3 regions of the Arthrobacter sp. L77 genome follow, and region 1 is predicted to be linked to each of the others. Evidence: riboswitches for the same ligand, from Rfam matches in the RefSeq annotation. Region 1 holds a riboswitch; each other region holds the start of a gene.

Evidence for each region. A riboswitch is a leader RNA that binds a small molecule or an ion and turns the genes downstream of it on or off. The one in region 1 is predicted to bind S-adenosylmethionine.
Region 2: linked by a shared signal. The riboswitch ahead of RY94_RS02900 (ABC transporter substrate-binding protein) and the one ahead of RY94_RS09450 (LLM class flavin-dependent oxidoreductase) in region 1 are both predicted to bind S-adenosylmethionine.
Region 3: linked by a shared signal. The riboswitch ahead of RY94_RS07310 (O-acetylhomoserine aminocarboxypropyltransferase/cysteine synthase family protein) and the one ahead of RY94_RS09450 (LLM class flavin-dependent oxidoreductase) in region 1 are both predicted to bind S-adenosylmethionine.

What each region holds. Positions count from the first base shown of each region.
Region 1 covers NZ_JWSU01000005.1:304,221-309,452, forward strand. The annotation lists gene RY94_RS09445 (SDR family oxidoreductase) at 434-1,087, opposite strand; gene RY94_RS09450 (LLM class flavin-dependent oxidoreductase) at 1,388-2,776, opposite strand; SAM riboswitch class IV at 2,813-2,926, opposite strand; gene RY94_RS09455 (ArsR/SmtB family transcription factor) at 3,112-3,729, shown strand; gene RY94_RS09460 (hypothetical protein) at 3,726-3,944, shown strand; gene RY94_RS09465 (SDR family NAD(P)-dependent oxidoreductase) at 3,956-4,714, opposite strand; gene RY94_RS09470 (GNAT family N-acetyltransferase) at 4,831-5,124, shown strand; gene RY94_RS09475 (TetR/AcrR family transcriptional regulator) at 5,121-5,232, opposite strand, start outside.
Region 2 covers NZ_JWSU01000004.1:62,967-68,198, reverse strand. The annotation lists gene RY94_RS02915 (ABC transporter permease) at 1-527, shown strand, start outside; gene yjfF (galactofuranose ABC transporter, permease protein YjfF) at 527-1,540, shown strand; gene RY94_RS02905 (aminodeoxychorismate lyase) at 1,574-2,452, shown strand; SAM riboswitch class IV at 2,561-2,678, shown strand; gene RY94_RS02900 (ABC transporter substrate-binding protein) at 2,849-3,763, shown strand; gene RY94_RS02895 (amino acid ABC transporter permease) at 3,774-4,538, shown strand; gene RY94_RS02890 (amino acid ABC transporter ATP-binding protein) at 4,535-5,232, shown strand, end outside.
Region 3 covers NZ_JWSU01000004.1:989,304-994,535, reverse strand. The annotation lists gene acs (acetate--CoA ligase) at 1-317, shown strand, start outside; gene RY94_RS07320 (LysM peptidoglycan-binding domain-containing protein) at 409-1,308, opposite strand; cyclic di-AMP (ydaO/yuaA leader) riboswitch at 1,312-1,494, opposite strand; gene RY94_RS07315 (hypothetical protein) at 1,615-1,845, opposite strand; SAM riboswitch class I at 1,930-2,034, shown strand; gene RY94_RS07310 (O-acetylhomoserine aminocarboxypropyltransferase/cysteine synthase family protein) at 2,126-3,505, shown strand; gene RY94_RS07305 (CoA-binding protein) at 3,502-4,014, shown strand; gene RY94_RS17745 (hypothetical protein) at 4,011-5,232, opposite strand, start outside.

The DNA.
Region 1 (5,232 bases):
GGGCCGCCTCCGGCATGGGGAGCGGTGCGCCCGGACCATCGGGTACATCCGGCCCGTCGGGTGCGTCTGGCATACCGAGCGGTGCGCCCGGAGCGTCGGGTGCGGCCCGGTCCGTCAGGTAGGGCCGCCTCCGGCATGGGGAGCGGTGCATCCGGAGCGCGGGGCAGCGTATCCGGAGCGTCGGGTACATCCGGCCCGTCGGGTGCGTTTGGCATACCCAGCGGTGCTCCCGGGGCGTCGGGTGCATCCGGTCCGCCGGGCGCATCCGGCGTACGGAACGGTGCGTAGATCCCGGGAGCTACGGAGCGCCTGGCGTTTCTCGTGCACACCCTCGTGAATCAGGACAGCCCGCACCACACTGAAGACGAGGGCCAGCTGGCACACAGAAGGCGGCGCCCACACAGTGAACGCCGCCTTCATCGTGCTGGTCGGACTACAGTGCAGCCTCGATGGCCTCCGCGACCGGCGTCTCACCGGTGTTGAACTGGATGGTCTTGTCGACCGTGCCGAGGTTACCGAGGACGACGGCGGCCACGAGTGCGACATCCTCGCGTGCCACCGAGTCCTGCTGCGGCTCGGCGGACACCTCGATCATCCCGGTTCCCGGGTCCGTGGTGAGTGCTCCCGGCTGGAGGATGGTCCAGGCGAGCTCCGAGTTGCGCAGGTGCTCATCAGCCGCGGCCTTCGCCTCGGCGTAATGGAAGAAGCCGTTGTCCTCGGGGACACCGTGGTCCTTACGTGCCCCGAGGTAGGACACCATGACATAGCGCCCCACGGACGCCTCCTGGGCGGCGTCCATCGAGCGGATCGCAGCATCCCGATCCACGGCATACGTCGCCTCGGGGCTCGCGCCACCTGCGCCTGCAGACCAGACGACGGCGTCATGGCCACGGAAGACATCGGCCATCTGCTCCACCGACAGCTCGGAGACGTCCGCGACAACGGGGGTTGCCCCGGCCTGCTCGACGTCGCCGGCGTGGTCCTGGTTACGGAAGACCGAGCTGACCTGGTGGCCCTGGCTCGTGAGGATCTTCGTGAGATGCAGGGCTACTTTTCCGTGCCCACCGATGATGGCTACGCGTGACATGGGAACTCCTTCTGTCGGATGACTGGTCGTCGGATACCTTGTCTTCGACGCTAGTCCCCCGCACCTCGGGCTGGCCACCTTCCCGCGACTGTTCCGCCGCGAGCGCAGGTCTATTCCCAGCTGAAGCCACCAATGCCCCACGCTTACTGAGGCAAATGACGCGCCAGGGCGGACGAACCACGACGCTCCCGCCATACCCGCCTGGTGCCAATGACCGACCCCACCGACACGTAAGGCGGAGACTACCCGTGGCGCCCGAACCACGCCCGCCGGGTCGACGATGACCAACCCGGCGACGCGTCAGGGGCGGACCGGCGCTAGCCGATACTGCGCACCGCGGTGCTCCTCGGGCAGGCGGTCGCCCTTCCCGAACAGCTTCTGACGCAGTGTTCCCTCCGTGTATTCGGTGGGATAGGCACCACGCTTCTGCAGTTCCGGCACGACGAACTCGATGATGTCCTCGAAGGTCCCCGGGGTGATCGCATAGGCGAGGTTGAAGCCGTCGACGTCGGTCTCCTCGACCCACGCCTGGAGCTCGTCGGCGACCTGCACACCCGAACCGACGATGCGCGGCCCGAGCCCACCGATCCCCGCCGACTCGGCGATGTCCCGCACGGTCCACGGCGACCCGTCGTCGTTCACCTTCTGGAAGTTCGCGACGGCGGACTGGATGGCGTTGGACTTCACGTTGCCGAGCGGTTCGTCCGGATCGTAGACGGAAAGGTCCACACCGAGCCATCCCGAGACGAGCACGAGGGCACCCTCATAGCTGACGTACTGCTGGTAATCGGCGTGCTTGGCCTGGGCCTTCTCCTCGGTCTCGTCCGTGATCACGGTGAGCAGGGTATAGATCCGCACCGAGTAGCGGTCACGACCCTCGGCCTCGACCGCATCCCTGATCTTCCTGACCACGTCCTTCAGCTTCTCCTTCGTGGGTGCAGCGACGAACACCGCCTCGGCGTTACCTGCCGCGAAGGCGATGCCCCGGGAGGACGCTCCGGCCTGGAAGATGACCGGCGTCCGCTGTGGTGAGGGCTCACTGAGGTGGATGCCCGGGACCTTGAAGTACGTGCCGTCGTGGCCGATCTCGTGGACCTTGGCCGGATCCGTGAAGACGCCCGTCTCGCGGTCGCGGACCACGGCGTCGTCCTCCCACGACCCCTCGAGCAGCTTGTAGAGGACCTCGAGGTACTCGTCCGCGTGGTCGTAGCGCGCGTCGTGTTCGAGCTGGTCCTCCTGGCCCATGTTGCGTGCAGCGGACGGCAGGTAGCCGGTCACCACGTTCCAGCCGACCCGCCCCTTGGTGAGGTGGTCCAGCGTGGAGAGTCTGCGCGCGAAGGGGTACGGGTGCTCGTAGGCGGTGCCGGCGGTGACGCCGAACCCGAGGTGCTCGGTGACGAGCGCCATGGCCGAGACGAGCAGGAACGGATCGTTGACCGGGGTCTGCGTCCCCTGCCTCAGGGTGGCCTCGTTGGAGCCGCCGAAGACGTCGTAGGTGCCGAGGACGTCGGCGATGAAGACGCCGTCGAACAGTCCCTTCTCCAGGGTCTTCGCCAGGTCGGCCCAGTAGCCCAGTTCCTTGTAGCGCCAGGACTGATCCTCGGGGTGACGCCACAGACCCGGCGACTGATGGCCCACACAGTTCATGTCGAAGGCGTTGAACCGGATACGGCGTGGTGATGCGGGCATGAAGAGTCCTCACGTCGGGGCACTGCCGTGGCGGAAGCGCCATACTTGCCCGCACTGCCTGTGCCGGGCCGAATCCTCACCTGGGGCACCCCGCTACAGCGAGGGGGTTGCCGTCCAACAAACCAGGGTTTTGCGTTGGAGCTCTTGATTCTGGTCTCGAGCGTAGGTGGGCCGGCACGCCGTCGTCCACCCGCCGTCGTCACGGGGCGTCACGCCTCGAACCTCCCCCGCCGCCCGGAGAAGGTCCGACGACGGCGGTCGGCATTCGCACGAAAGGGACCAAAAAGTGCAAAGAAAGCATTGCAAACATATCTTTGCGCGTGCACACTGGAGGCATGAAGGAGAGCACAGGCAACACAGGACACCCGTCGGAGGACGGCAACCGCATCCTGGACGGAGCGGCACTCAAGGCCCTCGCCCACCCTCTCAGGGTCCAGTTACTCGAGGTCCTGTCTAGCTACGGGCCGCAGACCGCGAGCAGCATCGGCAAGAGGGTCGGCGAATCGAGTGGGGCAACGAGCTACCACCTGCGGCAGCTCGCGCGCCACGGCCTCGTCCGCGAGGTGGAACGGGGCTCCGCACGGGAGCGGTGGTGGGAACGCCCCCGCGGATCCCTGACGCTCAGCACCCCCGAACTCGAGCAGGACCCCACCACACGGGAAGCCACGCGGCAGGTGAACCGCCAGTTCGAACGCGGCCGCTCCGAAGCTCTCGCCACCTTCATGGCCAGTGGTTCCGAGTCCATCCCGCCCGAGTGGGCGGACGCAGCCGTGATCGCGACGATGAACGCCCACCTGACGGTGGACCAGCTCGCAGCCCTCACCCGGGACATGAGCGAGATCTTCCGCGAGAAGCTCGACGCCTACCGCTCCGAACCGGGCACCCCGGGAACCCGGCCCGTCCAGATCCACTTCAACGCCTTCCCCCTCATCGATCCCCAGGAGACGACATGACCAGCACAACCCTTCACGCCGGCTACCCGGCGCTCGCCGGATCATCCCGCGGAGGACTCACATCCCGGACGCTCATCCGCCTGGGCACCGCGTTCATCGCAGCAGGATCCTCTCTCGCCTCAGCAAAGGGCACCGACGTGGAGCTCTTCCACCGCCACCTCGAGCGCAGGACGGATCTGCGGGCCGCCGCCCACAGCGGCATCCATCTCCTCTAGCCGCCCTGTAGCTACCGCAGGTAGGACGCCCCATTGACGTCCACCACGGTGCCGCTGACCCAGAGCGGAGCATCGGTAGCGAGCCACGTGACCGTCTGCGCCACCTCCTCCGGCGTCGCGACGCGATTGAACGGACTCTGTGCGCGCACCGCGTCGCCACCCGGGCCGTCGAGCACTGTCCTGCCCATGTCGGTCTCGACGAATCCCGGCGCGACGGCGGCAGCAAGGATCCCGTGCGGTGCGAGCGCCACCGCGAGGGACTGTGTCATGGAGTGCAACGCCGCCTTGCTCGCACCGTAGGCCGGTGTGACGGGCTCGCCCCGGTAGGCTCCGCGTGATCCGACGCTGATCAGCCGTCCGCCCTCCGGCCCCGCCGGCCGGTCGAGGAGATGCCGCGCGACCAGCCAGGCCAGGTTCGCCGGCCCCAGCAGATTCACGTCCAGCGTGCGGCGCCACGCTTCCTGCCAGTCCGCGAAGGACACGGTGTCGATCGGATGCGCCTCGAACATGCCGGCGTTGTTGACCAGCACGTCGAGAGTGCCCAGCCCACCCACGGCCTCGTCGACGATGCGACTGCAGGCCTCGGAATCACCGACGTCGCCGACGACCACCACGTGTCCGTCGCCCGGAAGCGCATCGCGCACCGCCGTGGCGGCGCGCCCATCACGGCCGGCATGGACGGCGACACGATGCCCACGCCCTGCGAGATCATGGGCGATGGCTGCACCGATGCCCCTGCTTGCACCGGTCACCAGAATCTTCGATGTCATGGTTCAGACCGTACCTCGCGTGCGGCACCGCAGCGGAGAGGCCGGGCCCCGGCAGGAGAAGTGACCACCGGACATGGCACGTTGACCCCGGTCGGTACGGATGCGAGGGTGGCTGGATGAGCACCGACACCCCGGACGTCCAGGTCAGCAACAACGAGGCAGAGAGCCGCTACGTGGCCACCCTCGACGGCAGCCCTGTCGGTACCGCCGCCTATGAGCGGTCCGGCGATTCGATCACCTTCACGCACACGGTCGTCGACCGGGACGTCGAGGGTCGCGGGATCGGAAGCACCCTCATCGGGTATGCGCTCGACGACGCCCGCCGGCAGCACCTCACGGTCGTTCCCCAGTGCGAATTCGTGGCGGCCTTCATCGAGGAGAACCCCGACTACCAGGACCTGACGGCTTAGGCCGCTCCCCTGATCCCCTCGCGCAGGGCCGCGTCGATGAGCACTTCGGCGGCACGGCGCGCCTGACCCGCAGCTTCCGAGGAACCGGCGATCGCCGCCGTCGTCTGC
Region 2 (5,232 bases), on a different contig from region 1:
TCCTGGGCCTGCCCATCTCGATCCTCATCGCGGCGGCCGCCTTCGGCATCACCGGCCTGCTGACGCGCCGGACGGCCCTCGGCACGCTCATCGAATCGGTGGGCATCAACCCGGTGGCGAGCAGGCTCGCCGGGCTCGACGCGCGCACCATCACCTGGACCGTCTACGTCTTCAGCGGGCTGTGCGCGGCGGTCGCCGGCCTCATGATCAGCTCGAACGTCACGGCGGCGGACGCCAACAATGCCGGCCTGTACATCGAGATGGACGCCATCCTCGCCGTCGTCATCGGCGGCACCTCGCTGGCCGGGGGCCGGTACAGCCTGGTCGGCACCCTCGTCGGAGCGCTGATCATCCAGACCCTCACCACCACCGTCTACACGCTGGGCGTCCCGCCCGAAGCCACCCTGGTCTTCAAGGCGCTCGTCGTGATCATCGTGTGCCTCCTGCAGTCCAGCAGGGCGCGCACCCTCCTCAGCCGGCGACGGCGGCCCGTGACCGAACCGTCCCGACCGAAGGTGGCCGCCTGATGTCCGTCCTCACCCGCACCCCGGCACCACTCGACCGCCCCCGCATGAGCCGGCTGCGGGGCAAGGCGCGGTACGCCCCCACCCTCGCGACGCTCGGCCTGTTCCTCGCCATGTTCGCCGCCGGCGCGGTCATGTACCCGGGGTTCCTGTCCGGGCAGGTCTTCCTGAACCTCCTGATCGACAACACGTTCCTGATCGTCCTCGCCGTCGGCATGACGTTCGTGATCCTCACCGGGGGCATCGACCTCTCCGTCGGGTCCGTCGTCGCCCTGTCCATGATGATCGCCGCCGCCCTCCTGCAGGCCGGGTGGAACCCCGCCGCGGTGATCGTCCTCGTCCTCCTGACCGGTGCCACCTTCGGCCTGCTCATGGGGCTCGTGATCCAGGTCTTCGAGATCCAGCCCTTCATCGTCACCCTTGCGGGCCTGTTCCTGGCGCGGGGTCTCTGCTACGTCATCAGCGTCGATTCCATCACCGTGACCAACCCCTTCTTCACCTCCATGGCGCAGGCGAGGATCCCGCTGGTGGGCAGGCTGTTCGTCTCCCCCGGTGTCGTGATCGCCCTCCTCGTGGTCGCCGTCGCGTTCTACGTGCTGCACCAGACGCGGTTCGGACGGACCGTGTACGCGATCGGTGGCGGCGAGTCCTCGGCGCTGCTCATGGGTCTCGCCGTCCCGCGCACCAAGGTCCTCGTGTACGGGATCAGCGGCCTGTGCTCCTCGATCGCCGGGATCCTCTTCTCGTTCTACAGCCTCTCCGGGTACAGCCTGGCGGCCACCGGGCTGGAACTCGACGCCATCGCGGCGGTCGTGGTGGGCGGGACCCTGCTGACCGGAGGGTACGGCTACGTGCTCGGCTCCCTGACGGGGGTGCTCGTGCTCGGGATCGTCCAGACCTTCATCTCCTACGAGGGCACGCTGAGCTCCTGGTGGACGCGCATCGTGATCGGCGCCCTGCTCCTCGTCTTCATCCTGCTGCAGAAACTCTTCACCCGGAAGGTCAGGCTCACCTGAGGCCGCGGGGTCCCGGCGGCTACGCTGTGGCCCATGACTGTTCTAGTGTTCCTGGACCCGGCCCATGACGACGGCAGGGTGGTCGACGCGTCCCAGCCGCAGCTGATGGCCACCGACCTCGGCGCCACCCGCGGGGACGGCCTCTTCGAATCCCTGCTCGCCGTCGACGGAGCCCCCCGCAAGGAGCAGGCGCACCTGGCCCGCCTCGCGTCGTCGGCCGCCGCCCTGGACCTCACCGTGCCGGACGCCGAGGCCTGGAGCCGCGCGATCCGCACGGGCCTGCGCGAGTTCGCGGCCGCGGAACCGGACCAGGGACACGCCGTCGTGAAGCTGATCGCCACCCGCGGGGTGGAGGGCGCCGGGCGGGCCACGGCCTGGGTGCAGGTGGCCCGCGTGCCGGAGGCCACCCTCCGGCAGCGCGAGACGGGCCTGAGGGTCCTCTTCCTCGAGCGCGGGTACGACAGCACCGTCGCCCAGCGCGCGCCCTGGCTGCTCATGGGCGCGAAGACCCTCTCCTACGCCGTGAACATGGCCGCCGTCCGGTACGCGAAGGCGCACGGGGCCGACGACGTCATCTTCACCTCCTCCGACGGCAAGGTCCTGGAAGGCCCGACGTCGACCGTGCTCCTCGCCTACGAGCGCGACGGCCGGAAGACCCTCCTCACGCCGCAGCTCGAGAGCGGGATCCTCCCGGGAACCTCGCAGAGCGCGCTGTTCGCCGCGGCGAAGGAGCAGGGGTGGGAGCTCGGCTACGGGCCGCTGGAACCGCGCGATCTCCTCGAGGCCGACGCCGTGTGGCTGATCTCGAGCATCCGGCTCCTCGCGCCGGTGCTCTCGCTGGACGGCCAGGAGCTGCGCACCTCGACCGCCCTGACGGCCGAACTCACCGATCTCGTGGACCGTTTCGTGTAATCTCCGCCACAAAAGGGCGCCCTGAGGCCCTTCTGCTACGTCAAGTGTCGGTTTCCGGCACCTCCCGTTTTGACCCGATGCTCCGTGCTGCCCTAGCGTTTTGCCTGCAATCAAGAGTTCCAGCCCTCGGCCCTGGCCGGCTGGACAGCAACCCTCTCCCGTAGTGGGGTGCTCCAGGTGAAGATTCGGCCGCCGGGACAAGTCCCCCGGTTGGCAAGTACGGCGTCGTGCGGCCTGTCCCGGACCATTCCCCGGTGACGGAACCCGCACCCTCGCACAGCCCAGAACAGTGAGCGTGTCACCCAGCAGCCTGTCCCCAGTCGCCGTGATCCGGCGTCCCCCGCACCATCCCCCGTTCCCCGCGCCCCCATCCGGGCCGGCACTTCGAAGGACACCATGAACATCTCCCGCAAGGTCCTGGCGGCTTTCGCCGTCCCCTTCCTCGCCCTGACCGTCTCCTGCGGCAGCGGCAGCAGCGAGCCCACCGAGACCACCGACGCCCTGGCCGGCAGCGACCAGCAGTCGCTCGACCAGTACACGACCGACACCACCACGCCGATCGACGAGATCGACGTCGCGGAGCTCGGCCTCGTCACCGACGGCACGCTGCGCGTCGGCACGCTCTCCGACGCCCCGCCGAACATCTTCCTCGAGGACGGCGTCTTCACCGGCTACGACAACGAGCTGCTGCGCGCCATCGGCGACAAGCTGGGCCTCGAGGTCGAGTTCGCGTCCACCGACTTCTCCGCGCTCCTCGCCCAGGTGCAGAACAAGCAGTTCGACGTCGGATCCTCCTCGATCTCCACCACCGCGGAGCGCCGCGAGAACGTCGGCTTCACCAACGGCTACGACTTCGGCTACATGGCCGTCGTCACGAAGAACGGCTCCTCCGTCACGGGCTTCGACTCCCTCTCGGAGAGCACCCGCATCGGCGTGGTCCAGGGCACCGTCCAGGACGACTACGTCTCCAACACCCTCGGCCTCGAGCCGGTGCGCTTCCCCGACTACAACACCGTCTACGCGAACGTGAAGAACGGACAGGTGGACGCCTGGGTGGCCCCGTCGCAGCAGGCCACCGGCCAGGTGAAGGACGGCGACGACACCACGATCGCCGAGACCATCATCAACACCGAGAACTTCACCGCGTACGCCGTGAACAGCGACAACCAGCCGCTCATCGACGCCCTCAACGCGGGCCTCGACGCCGTCGTCGCCGACGGCACGTGGACCGAGCTCACCGAGGAGTGGTACCCGGACCGCGAGATGCCCTCCGACTGGAAGCCCGGCAGCAAAGCCGTGGAAGTAGAGTAGCGGTCCCTGCATGGATGCCCTCGAACAGCTCGGGAAGACCTTCTTCGACTGGGAGGCGATGGCGGCCGTCCTGCCGGACCTGCTGACCGTCGGACTGCCGAACACGCTCATGCTCGCCCTGGCGTCGGGGATCATCGGGACGATCGTCGGCATGATCCTCGCCGTCATGGGGATCTCGCGCAACCGCGTGCTGCGGTGGATCGCCCGCATCTACACGGACATCTTCCGCGGGCTGCCCGCCGTCGTGATCATCCTGCTCATCGGACTCGGGCTCGGCCCGATCCTCCGGGAGATCACGGGCAGCACGAGCCCGTACCCGCTGGGCATCCTCGCCCTCTCGCTGATCGCCTCGGCGTACATCGGCGAGATCTTCCGCTCCGGGATCCAGAGCGTGGAGAAGGGACAGCTGGAGGCGTCGCGGGCCCTCGGCTTCAGCTACGGCTCGTCGATGCAGCTCGTCGTGATCCCCCAGGGCGTGCGGCGCGTGCTGCCGGCCCTGGTGAACCAGTTCATCTCGCTCATCAAGGAGTCCTCGCTCATCTACTTCATCGGCCTCGTCGCCAGTGAGCGCGAGCTCTTCCGGGTGGGCAACGACGCCGCGAGCAACACCGGCAACCTGTCACCGCTCATCGCGGCCGGTGTGCTCTACCTGTGCCTGACCATCCCGCTCACGCACCTGGTCAACTTCATCGACAACCGGCTCCGCGTGGGCAAGAAGCAGAAGCCCGAACCGGACGAACTGGCCGCGAAGATCGGTGAAGGAGCGAAGGCATGAAGACGATCGAATCAGGGACCCTGACGGGGAAGAACCTGCACCTGTCCTTCGGCTCCAACCACGTGCTGCGCGGGATCGACCTGCACGTGGAGCGGGGCACGACGGCGTCCGTCATCGGCCCCTCCGGGTCCGGCAAGTCCACCCTCCTGCGCGTCCTGAACCGGCTCATCGAACCGGATCAGGGGGACATCCTCCTGGACGGCCGGTCCGTCCTGAAGGACAACCCGGACGAGCTGCGACGGCGCATCGGCATGGTGTTCCAGCAGTTCAACCTGTTCCCGCACAAGACCGTGCTGGACAACGTCTCCCTCGCGCTGCGCAAGCTCCGGAGGATGTCGGCGGACGAGGCCCGGAGCAAGGCCCTCGCCCAGCTGGACCTCGTGGGCCTGAAGCACAAGGCCGACGTCCGCCCCGGCAACCTCTCCGGCGGCCAGCAGCAGCGCGTCGCGATCGCCCGCGCGCTGGCCATGGACCCGGAGGTCATGTTCTTCGACGAGGCCACCTCCGCACTGGACCCCGAGCTCGTCAAGGGCGTCCTGGCACTCATGGCGGATCTCGCGACGGCGGGCATGACCATGGTCGTGGTCACCCACGAGATGGGCTTCTCCCGCAACGTCTCCGACACCGTGACGTTCATGGACGGCGGCGTCGTGGTGGAGTCCGGCCCCCCGGCCGCGATCTTCGACGACGCGCA
Region 3 (5,232 bases), on a different contig from region 1:
TCACCGAGGCCGGCGCCTGCCCCGTGCCCGATCCCCTGACGGGCCATGCCATCGCGGCGTTCGTGGTGCTGGCCTCGGGCGCCGATCCGGACACGGACGTCGCCTCGACGCTCCGCGCCCATGTCGCGACGGCCATCGGGCCGATCGCGCGGCCGTCCGCCGTCGTCGTCGTACCCGACGTGCCGAAGACGCGCTCCGGGAAGATCATGCGCCGCCTGCTGACGCAGCTCTACGAGGGCTCAGCGCTCGGGGACACCACCTCCCTGCAGAACGAAGGGTGCATCCCTGGGATCCAGGACGTGCTGTCCCGCCGGTGATGCGCCCTCGGGCGATCCGGCGTTAAAAGAAGGAAGCGGCAGGGGCCCCGTCCAAGCGCCTGCCGCTTCCCGCGTGTGGTTCGTTCCGGTGTCAGCCAGCGACCCGGACGAAGGAGGCTCCCGGGAGATCCGAGAGGGAGTGCTTCATGGTGAGGTTCGCGCCGTTCATGCCGCTGCTGATGACCTGGCCGCCGCCGGCGTAGATCGCGACGTGACCGCCGGTGATGACGAGGTCACCCGGAGCCGGGGTGCCCACGGTGGGGCCGAACCGGAAGAACTGCGAGGGGCCGAGATCGCCCGCGGGGATGCCCGCGGCGCGCAGCGCCTTCTCGACCAGGATGGTGCAGTCCTGGACGGCACCGGCGGCGAGCTGCGACTGGGCGGAAGCAAGGAGGGTACCGCCGGCGCTGCCGGAGGTCGCGATCGGGGTGATGCCGGCGGAGGCCAGCTGCACGCCCGGCGCCGGAGCCGTGGACACGGCCGGAGCGGGGGCGACAGCAGCGGCCTGCTGGACCGGCGCCGCGGGAGCAGCCGCCACGAACGCCGCGGGCGCGGCGACGGGCACCGACACCGATACCGTCCGGGCCGGAGCCGCAGCGGCACCGCCGGTGGGGATGGTGATGGTGTCGCCCGGGAAGATGACCGATGCGACGGACAGGCCGTTCGCCGTGAGGACCGCGGTCAGGTCGACGCCGTAGCGTGCCGAGACGGCGCCCAGGGTGTCACCCGCGACGACGGTGTGCGTCGTCGCGGCGGCGCCGGCGGCCGGTGCTGCGACGACCGCGGGGGCCGTCGTCGTGCCCTGCTCGGTGTACTCACCGGCATGGGCGGTGCCCACGGCGCCGAGCGCGAGGCCCGAGGTGACGGCGGCGATCGCGACGGGGCGGCCTACGGCGGTGGCGTGGGCCTTGGCGGCGCGGGACAGGCCCTGCAGCGCGAGACTGCCGTCGACGTCGGCACGGTGGCGCGCTGAAGAAATGTTTCGTGACATGGTTCTATACCTCTCCCATGCCTGCGGGGTGAGCTGTCGGGTTCGGATGGGAGTCACCCGGCCGCGGACATCACCCGTGGGTGATGTGGTGCGACTTAACCCCGAGGGCGCCTGCAGGGTCTCCTGCGCGCCCGGTGGAACTAGTGGTTCCCCCGTCCCTGCCTTTCGTGGTTGCAAACGAGTCCGGGACGACGGCAGGGCTCGGCAATCCGTCCAGGAGCGCCCCACGGTCGCGGAAGCACGTGCTGACCATACCTAACAGCAGTCACTTCTGTCACATTTGAGTAACAGGAGGTGAAGTGCTCCTCAGCCGCGCAGCGTCCGCCAGCGACGGAGGGCGAAGACCGTCCCGGCGGCACTGAGCAAGAGCAGCACCGCCTGCTGGACGTAGAACCAGTCCGTGGCCGCCGCTCCAAAGCCGCCCAGGGCCACGAGGATGCTGCTGGCCAGCGTGAGCGTCAGCGCGGCGCCGACGTACCAGAGCGTCTGCCACAGCTTGCGGTCCTGCGCCCGGCTTGCCGATCTCCATTCCTCCATCCCTCCAGCCTAGGTCGCCGCAACCCCTGCCTCACACGGGGACACATGGTTTGGTTCTGCACCGGCCCGGTGTCAGACTCGATCCGACCATCCCGAGCGGCCGAGAGATCTGGCTCACTGACGCCGCAGCAACCCTGGCCTCCGCGTCCCCGCGGCGACATGAGGGTGCTACTGCCAGAACGATGGAGGGAACCATGAGCATCGTCCCGGCCGCCTGCGGCACCCACCCCGACCTCCGACCCACCGTCGCAGTGTCAGAATCCAGCAAGGCAGGTGCCTGATGGCAGAACGTTCCTTCGGTTTCCGCACGCGCGCACTGCACGCGGGCGGCACGCCCGACGCCACCCACGGGGCCCGGGCGGTCCCGATCTACCAGACGACGTCCTTCGTGTTCAAGGACACCAACGACGCCGCCAACCTCTTCGCGCTGCAGAAGTACGGCAACATCTACTCGCGGATCGGCAACCCCACGGTCGCCGCGTTCGAGGAGCGCATCGCCTCCCTCGAGGGCGGGATCGGGGCGGTGGCGACGGCGTCGGGCATGAGCGCGGAGTTCATCACCTTCGCGGCGCTCTGCCAGGCCGGGGACCACATCGTCGCGGCCTCCCAGCTGTACGGCGGCACCGTCACCCAGCTCGACGTCACGCTGCGCCGGTTCGGGATCGAGACCACCTTCGTCCCCGGGACGGACCCCGCGGACTACGCGGCCGCCATCCAGGACAACACCAAGGCGGTCTACGCCGAGGTGATCGCGAACCCTTCCGGCGAGATCGCCGACCTCGCGGGCCTCGCGAAGGTCGCCCACGACGCCGGCGTCCCGTTCATCGTCGACTCCACGCTGAGCACGCCCTACCTGGTGCGCCCCATCGAGCACGGCGCGGACATCGTCATCCACTCGGCCACCAAGTTCATCGGCGGGCACGGCACCACGCTCGGCGGCGTGATCGTGGAGAGCGGCCGGTTCGACTGGGGCAACGGCAAGTTCCCCATGATGACCGAACCCGTGCCGTCCTACGGCAACATCCAGTGGTGGGCGAACTTCGGGGAGTACGGGTTCCTGACCAAGCTGCGCACCGAGCAGCTCCGCGACATCGGGCCCTCCCTCTCGCCGATGTCCGCCTTCCAGCTCCTGCAGGGGGTCGAGACCCTCGCGCAGCGCCTGGACGAACACCTCGAGAACGCCCTGGCCGTCGCCGAGTGGCTGCAGGCCGATCCGCGGGTGGAATACGTCAACTACGCCGGGCTCCCCACCCATGCGCATCATGAGCGGGCGAAGACCTACCTGCCGCAGGGCCCCGGCTCCGTGTTCAGCTTCGGCATCAGGGGCGGCCGCAGGGCGGGCCAGAAGTTCATCGAGTCGCTGCAGCTCGCCTCGCACCTCGCGAACGTGGGCGACTCCCGCACCCTCGTGATCCATCCGGGCTCGACGACGCACCAGCAGCTCTCGGCCGAGCAGCTCGCCGCGGCGGGCGTCCCCGAGGACCTCGTGCGCATCTCCGTGGGGCTGGAGGACCTCGAGGACATCCTCTGGGACCTGGACCAGGCCCTGGACATCGCGGTGAACGCCTCCGACGCCGCCTTCGAGGACCTGCCGCAGGAAGCGGCCGGTGAGAACGACGACGACGCGTCGGCAACACGGGCAGTGGGAGTGGGAGCATGAGCAGCAGCACCGGCAACACGACACCGGAACGGACCTGGGAGGGGCCGTCGGCACCCGAACGGCTGAACCTGCTGAGGAGTGCGCGGTCGGTGGCGATCGTCGGCGCGTCGGACAAGCCCTCGCGAGCGTCCTACTTCGTCGCGACCTACCTGCAGTCCTCCTCCCCCTACCGCCTGTACTTCGTGAACCCGGTGGCGAAGGAGATCCTCGGCCAGCCGGCCTACGCGTCGCTGAAGGACCTGCCCGAGGTGCCCGACGTCGTCGACGTGTTCCGCAAGCACGACGACCTGCCCTCGGTGCTGCAGGACGCGCTCGACGTCGGCGCGAGGACGCTCTGGCTGCAGCTGGGGTCCTGGCACGAGGACGTGGCGCGCGACGCCGAAGCCGCAGGCCTGGACGTGGTGATGGACCGCTGCATCAAGATCGAGCACGCACGCTTCCACGGCGGGCTCAACCTCGCCGGGTTCAACACCGGCGTCATCTCCTCCAAGCGGCAGCTCACCTCCTAGCGGAGGTCCGGCAGCCCGGCGGGATCATCCGGCGCCGGGACGGGGCCGGGCACGAACGTCGCCTCCTCCGCGCCGGGATCCCCGGTGCCGGGCACGGACGGGACCTGCCCGGGACCGCCCGCGGGCGCGAGGAGCCACACCCTGCCCTGCGGCGCGGGGACAGCCCGCCCATCAGCGGACGCGCCGCTCTCCCGCGGGTCGGCAGCAGGACCGTCCGGAGCCCCCGGCCCGGGCTGCTTCAGCTGCCGGACCTCGGGACCCCGGCCGCCCGCCTTCGCGGTCCCGTTCCCGGGGACCGGACCGCCTGCCGTGCCCCTGCCGGGGACCGGGCTGTCCGCCGTCCCCTGCCCGGGGGCCGGACCCATCTTCCCGTCGCCTGTGGCCGGATCGACCGGCTTTCCGTTCCCGGCAGCCGGACCGCCTGCCTGTCCGTTCCCGGGGACCGCTGTCCCCGGGGCCCGGCCTCCCGGCACGGTGCTCCCGGGCACCGGGCTTCCCGGCACGGTGCTCCCGGACGCGAGCGGCGCCGCCATGGAGCGACGCTCGCGTCCGGGCGCCGGCGCGGATCCCGCCGGTCCCACGGGTGACGCCGCACCCGGGGGGACAGCGGCCGGGGGCGCCTCAGCAGCAGGAGTCCCGGCGGGGGGCGCCTGGCGCGCGGGAGGGACTGCAGCGGGTGGACCCGCAGCGGCCGGCCCATCCGGGGCGGCAGTAGGCGGGGTGTGTTCCGGACCGGACGGACCGGCGCCTGCCGGGCCACGCGGCACCGCATGGTCCGCGGGCGGACCGGCGTCCGTCACGGGGGGACCGGCATCGGCCGACCGGCCCACCTCCGCCGCGGCCGACGGCGCAGGAACCGGCTCCGCGAGCGACCGGGCCGGGGCCTCGGCGGACGGGGCGACGACGGGCCCTCCGCCGCCGTCCGGCCCCGCCAGTGCGCCGGGAAGCGGGTGCGCCCGGTCGACGCTGTCCCGGATGCTGAAGCGTGCCATCGATTCGACGGCCTCGGTGAGGCCGTCGGTGAGGGCGGTGCCGGCCGCGACGCCGGACATCCCGACGCCCATGGACACGGCCAGCGCTCCACCGATGAAGGTGATACGCCTCTTGTTGCGGCGGCCCGACGGCGCCCTGCCGCCGTCGGCCATGAGCTGGGCGAGTTCGGCGGTCACCTCGGGCGCGGGTCCCGCCCCGAGGGTGCGGAGGGTCTCCACGGCGCGC